2 regions of the Brevibacillus borstelensis genome follow, and region 1 is predicted to be linked to the other one. Evidence: predicted binding sites of a transcription regulator. Region 1 holds the regulator's gene; the other holds the start of a gene.
What was found. The regulator LexA, encoded in region 1, represses DNA repair genes until DNA is damaged. The targets are predictions, from matches to a motif close to CGAACATATGTTCG.
Positions count from the first base shown of each region.

Region 2: V5G20_RS25580 (carbohydrate kinase) is a predicted target of LexA. The motif match lies at 1,446-1,459, and genes of this name have one in related genera.

Region 1 is NZ_CP144922.1:2,735,359-2,738,771, forward strand. Features, by position in the region: gene V5G20_RS12845 (DUF4269 domain-containing protein) at 1-519, opposite strand, end outside; gene V5G20_RS12850 (DUF456 domain-containing protein) at 727-1,212, shown strand; gene lexA (transcriptional repressor LexA) at 1,399-2,022, opposite strand; gene yneA (cell division suppressor protein YneA) at 2,179-2,535, shown strand; gene V5G20_RS12865 (DUF896 domain-containing protein) at 2,616-2,813, shown strand; gene crcB (fluoride efflux transporter CrcB) at 2,906-3,274, shown strand.
Region 2 is NZ_CP144922.1:5,329,521-5,332,933, reverse strand. Features, by position in the region: gene V5G20_RS25590 (GntR family transcriptional regulator) at 1-204, opposite strand, end outside; gene V5G20_RS25585 (EamA family transporter) at 314-1,252, shown strand; gene V5G20_RS25580 (carbohydrate kinase) at 1,514-2,614, shown strand; gene V5G20_RS25575 (pseudouridine-5'-phosphate glycosidase) at 2,618-3,413, shown strand, end outside.

The DNA of each region.
Region 1 (3,413 bases):
AGGATCATCTCCGACAATCCCGTAATACAGAGCGAAAGCAGGCTCCGTTTTCAGCCCCCGTTCTTTCAAAGCCCGAATCTCTTTTGCTGCTTCTTGCCCAGACAGCTGGAGCAGCCGTGCTTCGATCATCATATGCCGGTAGGCGTTTTGCTCTGTGACAGGAATCGGTTGAGCAAAACACTCCAATTGAAAACCGCGATACCAAAAGGAAGCAGTCGCCGTAGGGATGTTGCGGATTTCTCGGCGGTCTTGTGTGAAACGGTCCAAATGCCCGTATTTTTCTTTCAACACATGGCCAAACCGATCCAGGTCGGCTGTCGTACAGATCAAATCAAGATCGCTGTCCTCAACATCAATATCGAGGGGGATCGTTCCGCACAGAACCGGTTGATACTCTTTGAGCCCATCAAAGATTCCCAAGCTGTCGAGGACTGCCCAGGCTTCCCGCTGCCGAGGGGTTCCTTTTTTCAGGTAGGAAGGGTCAAACCAATCTCGCTTCGTTTGAGAATGCATAGCCATTTTCTGTCCTTTCAGATTATCTTTCTTTTATTTGCAACTCTGCAGGGGAACAATGAGGGACGAGACCATCTATGTTCCGATTCGACGTTTGGCTTTACGACTCGCAGAAGAACCGAGTATATACAGGTTTCTGTCAAAATGTAGCGAGTCGATGGAAACGAAAACCGCACTTTATCGTATACCCTATACAGAAGGGAGTGTCAATGGATGGAGATCTTGTTGTGGATCGTGATAGCGGCCTTGTTTATCCTCAGTATTGCCGGAATCTTTTTGCCGGTCATTCCTGATACGATTTTATTGTGGGGCGGATTCTTGCTGTATCACTTTTTTATTGCTGATCCGGGTGCCGGACTTCCGGCCTCCTTCTGGTGGGGAATGGCGGTCTTAAGTGTTCTTCTCTACGGTGCGGATTTACTCACCAACATGTACTTTGTCAAGAAGTACGGGGGCTCCAAAGCGTCATCGTGGGCAGCTGCACTGGGGATTTTGCTCGGGGTGATTTTGTTCCCCCCATTTGGCATGCTGATCATGCCGTTCGTGCTGGTCGTTCTGGTGGAAATGCTGATCCAAAAGCAGCCGTTTGAACGGGCTGTTAAAGCGGGAGTGGGTTCGCTCATCGGTTTTTTGGGCAGTGTGGTCGTAAAAGTTGTTCTTCAGGTAGTGATGATCATCTGGTTCTTTGTCGCACTGTAAGTGGGATTCGTAGGAGAAGGACCGATCAAAGAATCGAAGGGAATGAAAAGAAGAGGCGTCCGCGAGGCAATCGCGAACGCCTTTTTTGCTGTCAGGGTGGAAAAGGAAAGCTTGTCGTAGTCGATTTGCGTTTTTCAAAGAGTCCGCCATAAGGCATGGCTCATCCAAGCAACGAAATCTCTTATTCTAGTGAATCAAGCGGTACACGCCAATCACTTTCCCCAGAATCGTTACAGAATCCAGAATAATCGGCTCCAATGTCGCGTTTTCAGGCTGCAGCCGGAAATGGTTCTTTTCCTTGAAGAAACGCTTCACGGTTGCCTCGTCCTCTTCAGTCATGGCGACGACGATATCACCGTTATTGGCCACATTCTGCTGGCGAACGATCACGTAGTCTCCATCCAGGATGCCAGCCTCGATCATACTGTCTCCGGACACGCGCAGCATGTACACCTTGTCCGATGTCACGATGCTGTCAGGGAGTGGGAAGTAATCCTCCACCTGCTCGACAGCAGTGATCGGCTGACCCGCAGTCACCTTTCCGATCACCGGTACGCGTACAACAGATACGTCAAAGTCGTCTTGAAAGCGCTCCTCTTCTTTCAGCAGCTCAATCGCGCGGGGCTTGGTAGGATCGCGGCGGATGAGCCCCTTTTTTTCCAACCTGGCCAGATGGCCGTGAACAGTTGAACTGGATGCCAGACCGACAGCCTCCCCGATTTCACGGACAGATGGGGGATAACCCTTGTCCCTTACTTCTTTGCGGATGAAATCGATGATGGCTTGCTGTCTATTGGATAGCTTGGACATAGACCACACCTCTATCTTCTCGAACATGTTTTCTATATTATACCATGGGATCCTGCGTTCGACAAACATAAGTTCGTTTTTTTCTTGACATGAACAAGTGTTCGCATTATGATGAGAACAAGAAGATAGAACGTACGTTTGCAGGGGGATGAAATAATGAGTACAATGACTGTATCTAATCGCTTCGCCAAAGAAGAAAGAAAAACTGCTCGTTTTGGCATTACGCGTGGACAGGCCATTCTGTTTTTTGCCGCTTTCACTCTCTTTTTTTACACTTTGACAGAACTAGTGTTCGCTTCTGGGGATCATACGGTACAACAAGCTCAAATGATCCAACCAGTAAAGGAAATCGTCGTCCAACCGGGAGACAGCTTGTGGGAGCTGGCGGTCACCTACAAGAGTGACCCGAAAATGGATGTTCGCGATATGGTATATGCGATTCAAAAATTGAACAAGCTGGAAAGTGCCATTATTTATCCAGGCCAATCGATTCAAATTCCTGTCGGGAATTGACAAGCTGCAGCTTTCCCTTGCTTCGTTGCCGAGATGTGATATAATAGAGCGGCATTCATTGAAAGCGAGGGGAAACGGCTTTGGTATCAGACGCGGAAATCAAACGGATCAACGAGTTGGCCAAAAAATCTCGTGAAGCCGGGTTGACTGAAGAGGAAAAACAGGAACAGAAAAAACTGCGGCAAAAATACATTGATGCTGTGAAAATGTCGCTTCGCTCCAATCTCGAATCGATCCGCTACGTGGAAGACCTCGAGGATAACAACCCCAAACACTAAAACGCACCATTTGACATAAAAAGAAGACATCCATGCTTTTTGCCAGGATGTCTTTTTGTTCCATACAAAAAAGGAGAGAAGGGGGGATTGCCATGATGGCATGGCTGGCTGTTGCCGTAGGAGGAGCCGTCGGTTCATTGCTACGCTATGGTCTCGGTCTCGCAATGAACCAACCCGGATTGCCGGCAGGGACATGGCTGGCCAATGTCTCCGGTTCTTTTCTCATCGGACTGCTCTATGCGTGGGGAAAGGAAAAAGGATTGATGTCTTTGGAGATGTACCTTCTGTTTACAACCGGGCTGATGGGGGGATTTACTACGTTCTCTACCTTTTCGCTTGAGGTGGTAAGCTTCATCGGAGATGGGCAGATCGGCAGAGGGCTGTTCTATGCAGGCGCCAGTGTTTTGGCCGGCCTTCTTGCTTGCGGTTCAGGGATCTGGATCGGCAGACAAGTGTGGTAAACAGGCAAGATATAGCGGGATAAGACGGGCAGGCGTCAACGAGAACAAAAGAGAGCCAATCCGGAAGCAACATCAAATCAAAGAAGAGGGCATTGGAAGGCTACGAGGAAACAAAGAAGAGCCCGTGCCCGGAAACCAT
Region 2 (3,413 bases), 2.6 Mb from region 1:
CTCTACAAAGCCCTGCAGCTCCAGGATTTGCAGCGCCTCCCGTACAGGCGTCCGGCTGACTCCTATCGCGTCGGCCAGCTCCGTATCCAATATTTTTTCGCCCGGCTGCAGGGTACCGTCTATGATCCAGGTCTGCAGCTGCTGCAATACCTTGTTTTTCGCGGAGGTTCGTTCGACCTTTCGCAAATTGGGGGGAAGAGGCATGACAAGTCCTCCTTAGAAGGCGTTTTGGTAAAAGAAGCATCTTCTTGTATTTTACAGCAGAATGCGATATATTGCATAATATATTGGATGGGAGAGGAGAAAAAACACCATGATTTCTTCATTACGCGTCCGCGGCTTTACAATGGTGATTGTCGCTTCGATCTTATGGGGAGTCTCAGGCACCGTGGCCCAATCGCTCATGCAGCATTATCAGTTTCAGACGGATTGGCTGGTAGCGTCACGGTTGCTCGCCTCCGGATTGATCCTGCTCGCGCTGTCATTATGTGGGCCGCATCGTCAGAATGTTTGGCGGATTTTGTTCTCCGGCGGTGATTTGGCCCGGCTCCTGCTGTTTTCGATCGCAGGCATGCTCGCGGTCCAGTATACGTATTTTGCCTCGATCGAAGCGGGCAATGCGGCGACTGCGACGCTGCTGCAGTATTTGGGGCCCGTTTTTCTGGTTGTGTATCTCGTCATCAAACTTCGGCAGTTGCCTTCAGCAGCACAGGTGACGGCTCTGATCCTGGCTCTCGGGGGGACGTATCTGCTCATCACGGGAGGAAATCCGGGGAAGCTGACGATTTCCGCTGCCGCCGTTATTTGGGGGCTGGCCTCGGCGCTGGCGCTTGCTTTTTACACCGTATACCCGAAGCCGCTTCTGGGGCGCTGGGGGTCTACAGTCGTCCTTGGCTGGGCGATGCTGATCGGGGGCATCGGTCTTTGCCTGGCAAAACAGCCTTGGCAAGCAACTGACATGATCTGGTCGGTTCCATCGGTTCTGGCTGTTGTCTTCATCGTCTTGTTTGGGACCTTGATTCCCTTTTATCTGTACGTAGACAGTCTGAACTATATCCGCCCGACAGAAACAAGCCTGCTTGCCTGCGCGGAACCATTGTCTGCCGTGATTACGACCGTTGTTTGGCTGCATGTGTCGTTCGGGATGTTTGAGTGGATCGGCGGTTTGTGCATTATCGGGACGATTTTTGCCCTGTCCCGCCATCGGGAAAAAGCGAAGGAGCCGGCGCTGCAGAATGCCGTAGGATCGTAAAAAAGGGCGGGCATAGAGGTCGGAAAATGCAGGCGATCAAAAGCGATCAACCATGGATTAGCAAAAAAGCAACATAACACAGCATAGCCGTTATAGAAGCGCATTCTTGTGCCCATCTTTTCGCGGATGGTCAAAGAATGCGTTTTTTCTTGCGGCACCATTATTTTCTCTTTGAAAACTTTTGTCTATGTGATAAACTTTTGTTTGTAAAGAGGAGCAGTTCGAGTTGCAAATGCTACTAAGGCAGAAAGGAGGAGGGCCGTGGACAAAGAAAAACAAATCCTCCGCTACATTCGTGAAAATCCGTTCGTCAGCCAACAGGAGCTGGCTGACAAGATGGGCATTTCCCGGTCGGCGGTGGCTGGCTATATCGCGCAGCTGACCAAGCGCGGCGAAATCAAAGGACGGGCCTATATTCTTCGCGACGAAGAGCTGATCGTCTGCATCGGCGGAGCCAATCTGGACCGGAAAGCGCGGGCCAAGCAGCAAGTGCGGCTCCACTCATCGAATCCGGTAACCATCTCTGAATCATGCGGAGGGGTCGGCCGCAATATCGCGGAAAATCTCGGTCGGCTTGGCTGCAATGTCTCGCTGATCAGCTGTGTCGGGGAAGACAAGGAAGGCGACTGGATTTTGCAGGAAACGAAAAAGCACGGGGTCGATATCAGCCAGGTGTGGCGGTTGCCCACTCAGCGAACCGGTACGTACACGGCGCTTTTGGACAAGGAAGGCGAAATGGTCGTCTCCCTGGCGAATATGGATATTTACGATACGCTCACGCCGCAAATGTTTGCGGAACGGTGGTCCCATATCGCAGCCGCCCGGGCCGTTTACCTCGATACGAACCTTCCTGCAGACTGTTTGGCATACGTGATCGGACGCTGCCGGGATGAGGGCATCGCGCTGTTCGTCGATCCGGTTTCTTCTGCCAAGGCGGAAAAACTGCCCGAGCGTTTGGACGGAGTCGAAGCAATCCTGCCGAATCGAGAGGAAGCCGAGCTTTTGTCAGGCATGGAGATCAAAACCATGCAGGACTGCGAAGAAGCGTGCCGGAAAATCAGGGCACGAGGCGTGAAAAGTGTCGTGGTGACGCTCGGCGAACAGGGCATTTATTATCAATCGGAGGACCAGGCGGAGAAGCTGGCCCCCTACCCGACAGAGGTAGTGGACGTGACGGGAGCGGGCGACGCTTTTGCCTCCGGTCTTTTGTACGGGGTTGTAAACGGTGAGCCGCTGGGCAGAGCGTGCCGGCTCGGCATGGCTGCTTCGGCCTTGACGCTGCAGACCGAGTATTCGGTATCGCCGCTGCTGAAGCCGGAGGAACTGGAACAAACGATAAACCAATACGAAGAGGAGCGATAACGGATGAAACAATACCTGACTTTTACAGATGAAGTGCGCCATGCATTGGACAATAACTTGCCAGTTGTAGCCCTGGAAACAACAATCATTTCCCACGGGATGCCGTATCCGCAAAATATCGAGATGGCGAAGGAAGTCGAGCAGATCATCCGTGACAACGGCGCGGTACCGGCAACGATCGGGATTATGGACGGAAAAATCAAGATCGGGCTGTCGGAAAGTGAACTGGAAGAGTTCGCGACGAACAAATCCGTTGAAAAAGTAAGCCGACGCGATTTCCCGTACATTCTCGCCAGCGGCAAAATCGGGGCGACGACGGTAGCCGGTACGATGATCGCAGCCCAGCTGGCAGGCATCCGCGTTTTTGCCACAGGCGGCATCGGCGGTGTTCACCGCGAAGGCGAAATCACCTGGGACGTGTCTGCTGACCTGACCGAGCTGGCGCAAACGGGCCTCGCAGTCGTATGCGCCGGATGCAAGTCGATTCTCGATATCGGCCGTACCCTCGAATACTTGGAGACACAAGGGGTGCCTGTCGTCGGCTATCGCACGGATGAGTTCCCTTCCTTCTTCGCAAGAGAGAGCGGCTTTGGCGTCGATTTCCGTCTGGATGCTCCAGAAGAAGTCGCAACCGTGATGGATACGAAGTGGAAGCTCGGTCTGGACGGCGGTCTTGTCATCGCCAACCCGGTACCGGAGAAGGATGCGCTTGATCACGGCAAGATCGAGGCAGTCATTCTGCAAGCGCTGAAGGAAGCGAAAGAAAACGGAATCGCCGGCAAAAAGGTAACGCCGTTCT